3 regions of the Methylobacterium sp. J-001 genome follow, and region 2 is predicted to be linked to each of the others. Evidence: predicted binding sites of a transcription regulator. Region 2 holds the regulator's gene; each other region holds the start of a gene.

Region 1 (4,995 bases), on a different contig from region 2:
GAGGCGGTCTGCCCCTCTCCAGGCGGATGCCGGACGACACACACAACATCGCCCAAGAGGTGACCATCGTGGGCGGCGGGCCGGCCGGGCTGGCTGCGGCCGAGGTGCTGGCGCAGGCCGGCCGTGCGGTCACGGTCTACGACCGGATGCCGTCGGTGGGCCGCAAGCTGCTGATCGCCGGGCGCGGCGGCCTCAACCTCACCCACAGCGAGCCGCGCGCGGATTTCCTGGCCCGCTACCATCCCGCCGGCCATCTCGACGCGGCCATCGCGGCCTTCCCCCCGGAGGCGCTGCGGGATTGGTGCGCGGAACTCGGCGAGCCCACCTTCGTGGGGTCGAGCGGGCGGGTGTTCCCGACGAGCTTCAAGGCGTTGCCACTGCTGCGGGCCTGGCTGACGCGGCTCGACCGGCTCGGCGTCCGGATCCGCACCCGCCATCGGCTCACGGCGATCGCCGAGGGGTCTTTTCATTTCGAGACGCCCGATGGCGCGGTCGAGATCCGGCCCCGGGCAGCCCTGCTGGCGCTCGGTGGGGCGAGCTGGCCGCGGCTCGGCTCGGACGGGCGCTGGGTGCCGCTCCTCGAAGGGCTGGGCGTGGAGGTCGCGCCCCTGGAGCCGGCCAATGCCGGCTTCGCGGTGGCGTGGTCCGACCTGTTCCGGGAGCGGTTTGCCGGCGCGCCCCTCAAGCGGGTGGCACTCGCCTGCGACGGCACGGCCGTGCGGGGCGAGGCGGTGATCACCCAGACCGGGATCGAGGGCGGAGCGGTCTACGCCCTGTCGCGCGTCCTGCGCACGGCGATCACCGCGCGGGGAAGCGCCCGCCTGATCGTCGACCTGCGTCCCGACCTGACCCGGGACGCTTTGGCCCGCCGCCTCGCCGAGGCGCGGCCGGGGGATTCGACCGCGACCCGTCTGCGCAAGGCCGCGGGGCTCTCGCCGGTGGCCGCGGGCCTGCTGCGCGAGGCGGCCGGTGCCCTTCCGGCCGAGCCCGAGGCGCTGGCCGGGCTGATCAAGGCCGCGCCCCTCGACCTCGTCGGCTCGGCCCCGATCGAGCGGGCGATCTCGACGGCCGGCGGGGTGCTCCTCGACGCCCTCGACGGCCGCGCCATGCTGCGCGCCCGCCCGGGCCTGTTCCTGGCCGGCGAGATGCTCGACTGGGAGGCCCCGACCGGCGGCTACCTGCTCCAGGGCGCCTTCGCGGGCGGCCGGGCCGCCGCCGCCGGGATGCTGGACTGGCTGCACGAGACCGGCGGCTGATCGGGGCCGCTCCTATCGGGTTTCCGATCGTTTGCACGGTGGCGCAGGTTTTAGCCTTCACTCGGGCGTGCAGGCGGAATTCCCCTCGCCCCGCTTGCGGGGAGAGGGCTCCGGCGACCTCGTCGTCGCCGGAGCGAGGCGGCAGCCGAGGGTGACGGGGCGGTTCAGGACGCGCGTCCTGAACCGCCCCGTCACCGCCGCTTCGGCTGCGCCTCTTGCTTCCCGCACGGACGACGAGGTCCCTGCGGGCCTCTCCCCGCATGCGGGGAGAGGGGTGAGCTCACGGCCTTCGAGAGTAAGAACGTGCCACCCGCTGCCATCACGGCCGGGTGCAGAACCCGACGATCCCCGAGGCTTCCGCCGGGCAGGTAGCGCCCTCCCCGTCATAGACCGGGGTGCCGGCCTTGAGGCAGTGGGCGGTGACCAGAAACTCCTCGGCCGGGCAGGTGACGGTGCAGCCGCCCGCGCAGTCGGACTTGCGCACGGCCCGGAGGGCGGACGCGCCGGCCTCGCCCTTTGGCCCTGCCGCGCCGACCGGGCCGGGCTCGCCCTTGATTCCGACATCGCCCTTGGGGCCTGGCTCACCCCTCGGTCCCGGCTCGCCCTGGACCCCGGCTTCGCCCTTGGGGCCCTGATCCCCTTTGGGACCCTGATCCCCCTTGGGGCCCGGGATGCCCGGAGCGCCCGGCTCACCCTTGGGGCCCTGATCGCCCTTCGGGCCCGGCTCACCCTTCAGACCCGCCTCCCCGGGCGGTCCCGCGGCACCCTGAGGGCCGGGCGGGCCCGGGGGACCCTCGGCGGCGCAGTTGGCGACCACGGCCTCGCGCTCGTCCGGCTCGGCCTTGAGGGTCACTACGCAGGTCGGCGGCCGGTAGGGCACCCGGAAGGTGAAGCGCCCGCGCCGGTCGGCCTGGATCGAGATGTCGTCGTCCAGGACCACGATCGCCCCGGGCTTGCGCACCGAGCCCGAGATCCGCAGGTCGCCGGCCTCGATCCGGGCGTCGTAGATCATGATCGGCTGGCTTGGGACCGGGGCCTGCCGGGGTCTCGGCCTGGCTTGGCGCGGGCGTGGCTCGGAGGATGGGGCGGGGCCGGGATCGGACGGCTGCTGGGCGAAGGCCGCTCCGGAGAGGGCGAGCAGGATCGTCAAGGCGAGGGCTGGGCGCATGCTCGGACCGTGTCCGCCGCGTCTGGCGCGCGGCCACCGACTTGTGGTCCCGGGCCGTGGAGACGGTCAACCGTGGCTTTGGTCGCGGGCGGCCCGGCCGATTCCACAGGCGTCCACATTCATCCACAGGCCAAGCCGCTGCCCCAGCGTCCGATTCCGCGACCCCACGGAATCGGTTTGAACATGTTCCTGTTATGTTCCTATCGTCCGGCATGATCGGAGCACGCGGAGATGGGGCCGGACCCTGCGAACCAGACCGGGCGGGATCCCGCTTTGGGAAGCCCCCGGGAGCGGCTGGCGGCCCTGCGGGCGCGCCTCGCGGGTCCGGGCGGCCCGGCGGCCCCGCCCCCAGTCCTGCCCTTGGGACTGCCGGCGATCGACGCACACCTGCCCGGCGGCGGCCTGGCGCTCGGGCCGCCGCACGAGATTGCCCCGATGGAGCCTGCGGACGCCGTCGCAGCCCTGGGTTTCGCCCTGGCGCTCTGTGCCGGCCGGCTTGCCCGGACGCAAGGTGCGGCGCTGATCGCCGCGGCGCCGAACCAGTCCCTGCCCCACGGCCATGGATTGGCCGGTCTCGGCCTCGATCCGGCCCGGTTGCTGCTGCTGGAAGCAGGCAGCGACGCGGAGGTGTTTCGCGCGCTCGAGGCGGCGCTCCACGCCCGGGCCCTGCCGGTGCTGGTCGGCCTACTGGCGGACGGCCTGCCGTTGAAGCCGGGCCGGCGCCTGCAACTCGCTGCCGAAGGCGACGCGCCGCCGCTCCTGCTGATCCTCCGGCCCGCCGAGGCCGGGCTGCCCAACGGCGCCGCCACCCGCTGGCGGATCGCCTCGGCTCCGGCCGCCCGGGACCGGTTCGGGACCCTGGACAACCCGCGCTGGCAGGTGCGGCTCGAGCGATGCCGCAACGGCCGCGGTGGCGACTGGCTTCTGGAGTGGGACCATGCCGCGCATCGTCTGCGTCTGCCTGAGCCACTGGCCCGTGACGCGGCTGCGGCGGGCCGGTCTCGCGCCTGACCGGGGCCCGCTCGCGGTGGCGGCCGAGGGGCCCGGTGGCCTGCGGCTCCTTGCCGTCGATCCGGAGGCGTCCGCCCTGGGCTTGAGGCCCGGCGAGCTCCTGGGCCGGGTCCGGGCGCGGGTCGGCGTGCCGATCCAAGTCTACCCCGCCGATGCCGAATCCGATCGGTCCGCGCTCCTGCGGCTCTGCCGGTGGGCGGAGGGCTACGCCCCGGTGGTGGCACCGTTCGGGCCGGCCGAGGCGGCGGACGGGTTTTACGTCGACATCGCCGGGGCGAGCCACCTGCGCGGCGGCGAGGGGCCGCTCGTGGACGATCTGGCCGGGCGTCTGGCGCGGTCGAAGATTCCCGCCCGGATCGCGCTGGCCGACACCCCCGGCGGCGCCTTCGCGCTGGCCCGCCACGGAGCTGCCGACCGGGTGGTCGTGCCCCCCGGTGAGGCCGCCCAGGCCCTGGGGGCGCTGCCCGTGGAGGCCCTGCGCCTCGATCCCGGCACGGTCTCGGGCCTGCGGCGGCTCGGCCTGCGCCGGGTCGGCGAAGTCGATGCCCTGGCCCGGGGGCCGCTGGCCCGCCGCTTCGGCGAGGCCCTGCTGCTCCGCCTCGATCAGGCGATGGGTCGGCGTCCGGAGCCCCTGGCGCCGCTCACCGAGGAGGCCGCGTACCGGGCCGCCCGGGGCTTCCTCGACCCGATCGGTCGGCAATCGGACATTGTGATCACCGCCCGGCTGCTGATGGCGGAGATCGCCCCCCGGCTGGAGCGGGACGGGGTCGGCGCCTGTGCGCTACGCCTCGTGCTGCACCGGGTCGACGGGGTGATGCGCGTCCTCGATCTCGGCCTGTCCCGGCCCGAGCGTTGCCCCGAGCGCGTCGCCGCCCTGGTCTCCCTGCGCCTCGACCGCCTCGGCGCCGGTCTCGATGCCGGCTTCGGCTTCGAGACCGTGGACCTGACCGTCACGGTGGCCGGCGCCCTGTCGGCCCGCCAGACGGAACTCGGCGCGGCGCCCCAAGGGGACGGGATCGGCTTCCTGGCCGATGCCCTGGCGCAGCGTCTCGGCCGGCCGCTCCTGCGCCTCGGGGCACAGGCGCGCCACATCCCGGAGCGGGCCGTCCACACCCTCCCGTGGACCGCCGATCCGCCCCCCTGGCCGGACCACCTCCCCTCCCGGCCCCTGGTGCTGTTCCCCCGGGGCGAGGCCGCCCTCGACGTTCTCTCCACGGTGCCGGAGGGACCACCCCGACGCTTCCTCTGGCGCGCCCGGATCCACCGGGTCGCCCATGCCGAGGGACCCGAGCGGATCGCGGCGGAGTGGTGGCGCGTGCCCGGAACGGCCGCCGATGGGGAGTCCGGCGGAGCCTCCGATCAGGCCCGGGACTATTACCGGGTCGAGTGCGAGGCCGGCCGCAGGCTCTGGCTGTACCGGGACGGGCCGCATGCCCCCGGCCGCCCGGCCGCCTGGTTCGTCCACGGGCTGTTTCCATGACCGGCTCCGCGGAGCCGGGACTCCGGTACGCCGAGCTCGCCCTCACCACGAATTTCTCGTTCCTGCGCGGCGCCTCGCAT
Region 2 (4,995 bases):
CGCCCCGCCGATTGAGGAGCGCCGCGATCCTGTCCCGTCCCCATCCGTCGGCGAGATAACCGAAGATCTCCCGGACGACGTCCGGCCTCCTGCCGTTCGGTCCGATCTTCCCGTCGATCACCGTGAGCCACGCCGGCACGCGATCGGTCAGCCGCTCCGTCGAGGCCTTGCCGCGCTTGCGCTCCCAGGTCTCCCGAAGCCGAAACGACTTCATCACGGATTCCTCGTGGGCCCGTGACAGGCTCATGATGGAGATGAGGAACTGGTCGGCGGGTGCGTCCTCGCGGAACTCCTGCTTGTCCACGAGGGACACGACGACGATGCCCGCGTTGACGATCGCGAGGAGGACGGCAAGGGCCCGGTTGACCTGTTGCCTGGACATCCGGTCGAGACTCTCAACCAGCAGGTAGCTGCCCCTGGGGATCCTGCCAGCCTCGATCTCGGCGAGGAACAGGCCGAGCTGCCCGTTGACCGCGTTGGCTCCTCGGAATCCGGACACCCCGATGTCGTGCAGGTTGAGGCGGGTGTCGAGCGTAAGGTGTGGGTTCTGGGCGAGGTACCGGTCTCGAAGGTCCACCTGGCGTCGGAAGCCGTCGCGGTACTTCTTACGGTCGTCGGCGTTCGCCTGACGCTTCGAGCTCAGCCGAAGATACGAGAACGCCAGGGCCGGCTTGGCCTCCGCCGCCTGAGTGCCCCAACGTTCCATGCCGTTCCCTGGCCTCGTACCTCTTGCCAGTGCTAGGCGGTTGCCGGTAAACACGCAAGCATGTCGTCTCCATCTCCGGGCTCCACATGGTGCTGGCCGCCGGCGTGGTGTTCTGGCTGGTGCGGGCGCTGCTCGCCCTGGTGCCGTATTGCGCGCTCGTCTGGCCGATCAAGAAGATCGCCGCCGGGTTCGCGATGCTGGGGGTGACCGCCTATTGCGCCTTCTCGGGCTGGGACATCGCCGCCGAGCGCTCGCTGATCATGACCCTGATCATGCTGGGGGCGATCCTGGTCGACCGGCCGGCCCTGTCGATGCGCAACCTTGCGCTGGCCGCCCTGATCGCCCTGGCGCGGGAGCCGGAGGGGCTGCTCGGACCGAGCTTCCAGATGTCGTTCGGGGCGGTGGCCGGGCTGATCGCCTGCGCCCGGCTGATCGACGGACGGCTGTTCCGCCGCCCCGGGGCAGGGCGGGTCGAGCGGATCGTCGGTTCGGGCCTCTCGGCCGTGGTCGGCACCCTGGCGACGACGCTGGTGGCGCAGATCGCCACCGCGCCGTTTGCCACCTATCATTTCCAGACGATCCAGCCGTTCGGGCTGATCGGCAATGCCCTGACCCTGCCGCTCGTATCGCTGGTGGTGATGCCCGCGGCGGTGATCGGGATCCTGGCCTATCCCTTCGCCCTCGACCGACCCGTCTGGTGGCTGATGGGGCAGGCGGTGGGCGGCATGCTGGCGATCTCCGAATGGATCGCCGGCTTCGATCGCGCCACGCTGGTGCTGCCGGCCTTCGGCACCGGCGCGCTGGCGCTGCTGGCGGCCGGGCTGCTCCTGGCGACCCTCCCGGTCTCACGGCTGCGCTGGCTCGCCCTTCCGCCCGCCCTGCTCGGGCTCGGCCTCGCCGCGATGCCGGAGCGCTTCGACCTCTACATCGACCGGCAGGGTGGCGGCGCAGCCATCCGCGGACCGAACGGTTCTCTGTCGGTGCTGGGCAGCCCCTCTGCCTTCGTGCTGGAACAATGGCTGAAGGCGGATGGCGACGGCCGGCCGGCCAAAGCGGTGATTGGCGGTGCCGCGAAGGGCGGCCAATGCGACAGGCTCGGATGCACCACGCGCCTGCCGGATGGGCGCGCCGTCGCCCTGGTCCGCGATCGGCGCGCTTTCGCGGAGGATTGCGCCCGGGCAGCCGTGCTGATCACACGGCTTACCGCCCCACCGACCTGCACGGGGCCGCTGGTGATCGACCGGCGTGTTCTCGCCGTCCATGGCGCTGTCGCCCTTCGGGCCGAACACGCGGGGTTCACGGCACGCTATGCAAGTGGCCAAGGACGCGCGATGCCGTGGCGGCCTTCATCCACGGCCGGGGCATCGCCGCCGCCGCGCCCGGAGCCGCCTGCGGGCCCCGGCGACCCCATCCCAGCGACGGCGGACGCAGCCAGCGGCGATGCCACCCCCGGCGACGTCCCGGCCGAGCCCCTTCAGTAGCGGCGGACGAGGCTGACGAGCCGGCCCTGGATCTGGACGCGGTCGGGACCCAGAACGCGGGTCTCGTAAGCCGGGTTGGCGGCCTCCAGGGCGATCGAGGAGCCGCGACGGCGCAGGCGCTTCAGCGTGGCCTCCTCGTCGTCGATCAAGGCCACGATGATGTCGCCGGTGTTGGCCGTGTCCTGCTTGCGGATCACCACGAGGTCGCCGTCGAGGATGCCGGCATCGACCATCGAGTCGCCACGCACTTCGAGGGCGTAATGCTCGCCACCGGCCAGGAAGTCCGGCGACATGGTGATGGCGTGGCTCTGGTTCTGGATCGCCGAGACCGGCGTACCGGCCGCGATCCGGCCCATCACGGGAATCGAGATGGCGCGTCCGCCGTCGTCGATCATCCGGGTTGTCGGGGGCTGGGCCGGCAGCTTGGACTTGCCGCCTTCGACCACGCTGGGGGTGAAGCGGCGGGGCTCTGCGGGCGGCGCGGCAGGCTGGGACAGGCTCTCTGGGATGCGGATCACCTCGATGGCCCGAGCCCGGTTCGGCAGGCGCCGCAGGAAGCCGCGCTCCTCCAGGGCCGTGATCAGCCGGTGGATGCCCGACTTGGACTTCAGATCGAGGGCATCCTTCATCTCGTCGAACGAGGGAGGGACGCCGCATTCCTGCATGCGGCTCTGAATGAAACGCAGGAGGTCCAATTGCTTGCGCGTGAGCATCGACGGGGGACTCGCGGCTTGGCGGACCGCATCGACGCGGCCTCAGAAACAAATCACGAACACGTTAAACGTTCCGCAAGTGTTCTGCAAGCCTCATCCGGCCAAGCTTGATGGGCCGGGGCGCTCCGACGCGCGAGCCTGCGCAGTCTGCCACTCGGCCTCACGGTGACCTGAATCGCATCGGATAGTCGGAACGCTATGAAGGTTCGCGCCGGACGGCAAGGGCCCCCTCAACCTGGGCAGAATGCGCCTCGACCACGGTGGATGACCGGGTGCCGAATGCAAGACATGGGTCGCATGGACGTTTCAACATCCGATACGGTCGAAGCAGGTAGCCGCGTAAAGCGCCTGCGGTCTGCGACCGCGGCGGCCCATGATCAGCTCGACCGGCGCGTCATGGCGGGCCAGCCTTTCGCGAGTCTCGAGCGGTACGCGCTGTTCCTCCAGGTCCAATACCGCTTTCACGCACGGGTCGATCCGCTCTATCACGACGGCGCGCTCGGGCCCGTCCTGCCCGACCTCGACGGAAGGCGCCGTCTTGCGCTGATCACGCAGGACCTGTGCGACGTAACCGGCCGGGTCCTCGACGAGCCCGGGCCGCGCGGGGACGCGATCGATCCCGCGGCCGGCCTCGGTTGGCTCTATGTCGCCGAAGGCTCGAATCTCGGCGCGGCCATCCTGCTCAAGGAAGCCCGGAAGCTCGGCCTTTCAGAGACCCACGGCGCCCGCCACCTCGCCGGGCATCCGGATGGCCGGGGGCTGCACTGGCGGCAATTCACGACGGCCCTCGACCGGATCGCGCTCGCGGCCGACGGCGAGGCACGCGCCGCAGCCGGGGCGACGGAGGCGTTCCGTTACGTGCATCGTCTGGTTGGCGATGCGTTCGGCGACTGAGGCTGCGCCATCCAATGGCCCGTCGCAACAACGCGGACCGCTTGCGTGCGCCAAGCCGTTCGGGGCGACAAACGCATTGACTGGTCAAGCGGGGCCGTTTCAATGCACCACGGTGCTTCCGCCGGGCGTCGGCTTCGCGACGGGGCTGGAATTGGGCTTGGGATGACGAGGATGCGACGGCGCGCGGCTCTGCTGCCCATCGGCTTGGTGACCGTCGGCCTGGGGCTGGCCGGCTGCACCACCGGGTTCTCGTATATCTCGCGGAACTACGTCGCACTCACGCCGCAGGTCGTGACCATCGGCTGCAAGGAACCCTACGAAGTCTACGACAATCGGCAGATCCGCCGGATGCTGATCGTCTCCAACGCCCTGCGGGAATATGCCGGCTGCAACCTGAGCGACGTGCGGATCGATCCCGATCCGGCGGCAAGCCGGGTGACGCGGTTTCGCACCGCTGCCCGTGCCTATCTCGACGAGACCGTGCGCGAGGATTGCCGGATCACCGGCGAGACCGTGTTCGATCCGCAGAAGAGCGAATTCGCCTATGCCTGCGACGGGCCGATCGAGAAGCGGGGCACGGTGGTGCCGCGATTGCCCGGCCGCAATCCGGGCTTCGTCCAATAGGGATCCGAGCCAGCGGCGCCCGGCCTGAGATCGATCGTCAAGAGCCGGGCTTGGGAAAGGTGCGCTCGGCCGCGTCGCCGGCGGCAGCCAGCAGGGCTCGGGCGAAGGCGCGGGCCTCCGACCGATCCAGCACGATCGCTGCCGTAACCGGGCCGCCGCCGAGATCGGCCAAGGCCAGTTCGAGCCGCACCCCGTCCGGCACGGCGCTCGCCTGAAGGCTCCAGCCGCCTCCTCGATCCGTGCTCTCCGCCATCACTTCTCTCCCGCCCGCCGGACCTGAAAAAACGCCGCAGGCTCCCGCCGGAACGGCCCTCGCTCGGGACTGTTCCTGAGCCGTGCCGAACGCCGCTTCCCTGCCTCGCCTGTCCACCTTCCTCAAGACCGCCGGCCCCGGTCTCGTCGTGATGCTCGCCGATACGGATGTCGGCAGCCTCATAACGGCGGCACAGAGTGGTGCCCGGTGGGGTTACTCCCTGCTGCTGCTGCAGATCCTGCTCGTACCAATCCTGTACATCGTTCAGGAGCTGACGGTCCGCCTGGGGACCGCGACCGGTCGTGGCCACGGAGAGCTGATCCG
Region 3 (4,995 bases), on a different contig from region 2:
ATCGGCACTTGGCCGGAGAGATCCCGGATCGCCGGCAGCGAGATGCCGGCTTCCGCCGGCGTGCAGGGGCCCGGCGACACCACCAGGGCGTCTGGAGCGAGCGCCCGGATGCCGGCGACGTCGAGCGCGTCGCTGCGCACGACCCGGACTGTCTCGCCCAGCTCCTCCAGGTAGCGGACGACGTTGAAGACGAAGGAATCGTAATTGTCGAGCACGAGGATCATGCGAAGGCCTCGAACACCCGCGCGGCCTTGGCCAGGGTCTCGTCGTATTCCGGGCCGGGCTCCGACAGCAGGGTCACGCCGCCGCCGGCCTGCAGGACAGCCCGGGTCTCGTCCATGAACACGGTACGGATCGCGATGGAGGTGTCGAGCGCCCCGTCGAAGCCGATCCGCCCAATGGCGCCGCAATAGAGCTCCCGGGCGTCGCCCTCGATCTCGGTGATGATGTCCATGGCGCGGATTTTTGGGGCGCCGGTGATCGAGCCTCCGGGGAAGGTGCCCTCCAGGAGGTCGAGGGCGTCGAGCCCGTCGCGCAGCGTCCCGGTCACTACCGAGACAAGGTGGTGGACGTTGGCGTAGGTCTCCAGCCCGCACAGGGTGGGCACGGCGACGCTGCCTGGCGCGCAGACCCGCGACAGGTCGTTGCGCAGCAAATCGACGATCATGACGTTCTCGGCCCGCTCCTTGACCGAAGCGAGCAGCGCCTCGGCCGCCGCCCGGTCGGCTGCCGGGTCGTCGAGCCGGCGGGCGGTGCCCTTGATCGGCCGGGTCTCGACGTGGCGGCCGTCGAGCCGGATGAAGCGCTCGGGCGAGGACGACGCGACCGTCAGCCCCTCCAGCTCCAGATAGGCTCCGAAGGTCGCCGGGTTGGTGGCGCGCAGGCGCCGGTAGAGCGCGAACGGGTCGAAGCCCGCCGGCAGGTCGGCGCTGAAGCGCTGGGCGATATTGGCCTGGTAGATGTCGCCGGCCCGGATATAGGCACGAACCTTTTCGACCGCGTTTTCATAAGTTTGTCGGTCGAAGTTCGAGCGCCACGCGAGGTTTTTTGTGGGTTGGGGCGGTGTCTCCGCCGGTCCGGCTTCCGTGCCGAGCCGGTCGGCGAAGGCGGCGAGCCGTGCCTCGGCCCGCGCCTGCCGGGCCGCCGGCTCGGTCTCAGGGAAGCCGGTGGCGACGAGCCGGCAGGTGCCGGCGGCGTGGTCGATCACCACCACCGTGTCGTAGAGATTGAACGCGCTATCGTCGGTGAGCCCCGCCCGCCGGGAAGGGGCCGCGACCCGCTCGAGCTGCGCACCGAGATCGTAGGCAAGATAGCCGATGGCGCCCCCCGGGAACGGGATCTCCGGATCGGGCTTGACTCGGTAGGGCGCCAGGCAGGCCCGCAACGCCGCGAACGGCCCGCCCGGGACCGGACGCCCGTCCAAAGTCGCGCGCCCGTCGCGGAACCGGAAGCGGGCGAACGGGTCGGCGGCCACGATCGAGTGCCGGCCGAGCGCGTCGTGCCGCATGGCGCTGTCGAGGAAGGCGAGATCCGGCAGGGGCCGCAGCCGGGCGGCGGCCGCGACGGGATCGACGAAGGGGATCTCTCGGGTCCAGATCTCTTGGGTCCACATGACCGGGTTCGGGCTGCTGTCCTCTGAGGGCACGCGCCCCGCGCGCTGCCGTTGCACAGGCGATGCCGCGGGGAAAGCGGCAGTTCCGCGCAAGGTCGCGCCCGTCGCGGGCGGTCGGGACCCGTCCCGGGCGTGGGAAAAGGCCGGCAGGACCTGATGTTGGATCTCAGGACCCGCCGGCAAAGCCCTGCAAACAGCCAAGTTTCGATCGTGGCGCCAGCCTCCCGCGTCGGGCCGGGCACCCCTGCGGCGGCCGGTCTCGCGCGGGCGCGTTAGAACCGCTATAGGGACGCGATCCCGAACGCCTGTCCTCGCGCGCCGTGCGACCCGATCCACCGGCTGCACGCGAGGGTGGCGTCCGACCCGTCTTCCGAATGCGACCATGACCGCAACCGCCACGCCCGCCCCTCAGGGAGCCACCCCCGGGGCCGCCCCAAAGATCTCGTTCGTGTCGCTGGGCTGCCCTAAGGCGCTGGTCGATTCCGAGCGGATCCTCACGCATCTGCGCGCGGAGGGCTACGAGCTGGCCCGCCGCCACGACGGGGCGGACGTGGTGATCGTCAACACCTGCGGGTTCCTGGATTCCGCCAAGGCGGAATCGCTCTCGGCGATCGGCGAGGCCATGGCCGAGAACGGCCGGGTGATCGTCACCGGCTGCATGGGCGCGCAGCCCGAGGAGATCCGCGCGAAATACCCGGACCTGCTCGCGGTGACCGGGCCGCAGGCCTACGAATCCGTGGTGGCGGCGGTCCACGAGGCGGTGCCCCCCGCCCACGACCCGTTCCTCGACCTGGTGCCGCCGCAGGGGATCAAGCTCACCCCGCGCCACTACGCCTACCTGAAGATTTCGGAGGGCTGCAGCAACCGCTGCAGCTTCTGCATCATCCCGAGCTTGCGCGGGAACCTCGTCAGCCGCCCGGCCGGCGACGTGCTGCGCGAGGCCGAGAAGCTGGTCAGAGCCGGCGTGAAGGAGCTGCTGGTCGTCTCGCAGGATACCAGCGCCTACGGGGTCGATGTCCGCTACAGTGAGAGCCCGTGGCGCGACCGGAGCGTGCGGGCGAAGTTCTACGACCTCACCAAGGAGCTCGGCGAGCTCGGGGCCTGGGTGCGGCTGCACTACGTCTACCCCTACCCGCACGTGGACGAGGTCATCCCGCTGATGGCCGAGGGCAAGGTGCTTCCCTATCTCGACATGCCGCTCCAGCACGCCAGCCCCTCCGTGCTCAAGCGCATGCGCCGGCCGGGCAACCAGGAGCGTCAGCTCGACCGGATCCGCAGCTGGCGGCAGACCTGCCCGGATCTCGCGATCCGCTCGACCTTCATCGTCGGCTTCCCCGGCGAGACCGAGGCCGAGTTCGAGGAGCTGCTGGCCTGGCTGCAGGAGGCCAAGCTCGATCGCGTCGGCTGCTTCGAATACGAGCCGGTCGCCGGCGCCACCGCCAACGCGCTGGGCGACCTCGTGCCGCCGGAGCTCAAGGCCGAGCGCAAGCGCCGGTTCATGGAGACGCAGAACGCGATCTCGCTCCGGCTCCAGCGGGCCAAGGTCGGCAAACGGCTGGCCATGATCGTCGATTCCGTCGAGGGCGGGATCGCCAAGGGCCGGTCGAAGGCCGACGCCCCGGAGATCGACGGCAATGTTCACGCCGCCTTCCGGCGCCCGGTGCGGCCCGGCGACATCGTCACCGTCAAGATCGACCGGGCCGACGCCTACGACCTCTACGGCAGCGTGACCTGATTTTTTGGGACTTCGCCTGATCCCCTGTGCGCTGCGTTACCGGATCGGTTGACCCGGGCAGCCGGTCCTGATTCTTTGGAACATATCAGGAACTTCAGCTGAGCCCCCGAGGCGGCGATGGATCCGGAGGTCGCCCTCCGAAAAATCATCCATATCGACATGGACGCGTTCTACGCCTCCGTGGAGGAGCGGGATGAACCGTCCTTGCGCGGGCTGCCGCTGGCTGTCGGCGGCTCGCGCGAGCGCGGCGTGGTGATGGCCGCGAGCTACGCGGCGCGGAAGTTCGGCGTCCGCTCGGCCATGCCGTCGGCCACCGCCCGGCGGCTCTGCCCGGACCTGCTGTTCGTGAAGCCGCGCTTCGAGGTCTACCGGGCGGTCTCCGAGGAGATCCGGGCCGTGTTCGCCCGGCACACGCCGGTGATCGAGCCGGTCGCCCTGGACGAGGCCTATCTCGACGTCACCGAGAATCTCCTGGGCCTTCCGACGGCGACCGCGGTCGCCAAGGCGATCCGGGCCGAGATCTTGGAGCGCACCGGCCTCGTCGCCTCGGCCGGGGTCTCGTACAACAAATTCCTGGCCAAGGTCGCCTCCGACTACCGCAAGCCCGACGCGCTGTTCGTCATCACCCCGTCCATGGGGCTGGATTTCGTCGCCGCCCTGCCGATCGGCCGGTTCCACGGGGTCGGGCCGGTGACCGAGGCGAAGATGAAGCGGCTCGGCATCGAGACCGGGGCGGATCTCCGCGCCTGGGATCTCGACCGCCTGCGCGAGACCTTCGGATCGGCGGGCGCCTATTACCACGCAGTCGCCCGGGGGTTCGACCAGCGGCCGGTCCGCGCCCATCGGGTGCGCAAGTCGATCGGGGCGGAGACGACCTTCTCGGAGGATACCGCCGCTTTCGACGTCCTGGCGGGGCGGCTCGCGCCCCTGTTCGACAAGGTCTGGGCCGGGGCCGACGTCAAGGGGATGCGCGCCCGGACCGTGACCCTGAAGCTCAAGTTCTCGGATTTCGCGCAGGTCACCCGGGCGAAGTCGCTCTCCGTCCCAGTGGCCGACCGGGCCGCCCTCGAACGGATCGGCCTGGACCTGCTCGCCGGCCTGTTTCCCCTCCGGCGCAGCGCGCGGCTGATCGGGATCGCGCTCTCGGGCTTCGAGCAGGGAGAGAAGGCGGAACCGCTGCAGCTCGGGCTGGGGCTCTGATCCGGCGCGGCGGGCGGCTGGGTGCGACGCCGCACGTCGGCTGCGACCCATCAACCACAGGTGGGAGCCATCCGGTGCGGCCGGGATTGCCGCACATCGCACGAACCGAGAGCCCCCCATGTCGAAGAACACGTCGCTGGCCCTAACCGCCGCCCTGCTGCTGAGCGTTCCGGCAGGCGCCGCCCATGCCGACAGCACCGCCTCGTTCGGCGCCGCCAACGCGGCGCTGTTGCGAGGCTACACCGCGAGCCCGCCGCAGCTCTACCTGTCCTCGGGCGGCCCCGGCACCGGCTTCCTCGCCGGCGGGATCGCCGCGCCGCAGCGGCCGAAGGCGCCGGCCCGCGCCCGCTGACGGGACGCCGCCCGGGCCGGACAGGCCCGGGCTTCTCTCTTCTTACGCGTTCTTGCGCGGGCGGTGGTTCGGGTCGATGCCGCCATCCGTCTTGGT

What was found. The regulator LexA, encoded in region 2, represses DNA repair genes until DNA is damaged. The targets are predictions, from matches to a motif close to TGTTCNNNNTGTGTTCNG.
Region 1: MKK65_RS27415 (ImuA family protein) is a predicted target of LexA. The motif match lies at 2,609-2,626, and genes of this name have one in related genera.
Region 3: dinB (DNA polymerase IV) is a predicted target of LexA. The motif match lies at 3,424-3,441, and genes of this name have one in related genera.

Annotation. Positions count from the first base shown of each region.
Region 1 is NZ_JAKSYN010000210.1:6,507-11,501, reverse strand. It holds gene MKK65_RS27425 (TIGR03862 family flavoprotein) at 27-1,256, shown strand; gene MKK65_RS27420 (collagen-like protein) at 1,576-2,424, opposite strand; gene MKK65_RS27415 (ImuA family protein) at 2,656-3,435, shown strand; gene MKK65_RS27410 (DUF6504 family protein) at 3,362-4,915, shown strand; gene MKK65_RS27405 (error-prone DNA polymerase) at 4,912-4,995, shown strand, end outside.
Region 2 is NZ_JAKSYN010000094.1:86,186-91,180, reverse strand. It holds gene MKK65_RS10555 (recombinase family protein) at 1-706, opposite strand, end outside; partial or broken gene MKK65_RS10550 (ComEC/Rec2 family competence protein) at 766-2,187, shown strand; gene lexA (transcriptional repressor LexA) at 2,181-2,900, opposite strand; gene MKK65_RS10540 (biliverdin-producing heme oxygenase) at 3,297-3,794, shown strand; gene MKK65_RS10535 (hypothetical protein) at 3,966-4,418, shown strand; gene MKK65_RS10530 (hypothetical protein) at 4,456-4,671, opposite strand; gene MKK65_RS10525 (NRAMP family divalent metal transporter) at 4,754-4,995, shown strand, end outside.
Region 3 is NZ_JAKSYN010000029.1:83,189-88,183, reverse strand. It holds gene MKK65_RS02930 (anthranilate synthase component II) at 1-224, opposite strand, end outside; gene pabB (aminodeoxychorismate synthase component I) at 221-1,612, opposite strand; gene rimO (30S ribosomal protein S12 methylthiotransferase RimO) at 1,995-3,347, shown strand; gene dinB (DNA polymerase IV) at 3,465-4,547, shown strand; gene MKK65_RS02910 (hypothetical protein) at 4,666-4,899, shown strand; gene MKK65_RS02905 (hypothetical protein) at 4,942-4,995, opposite strand, start outside.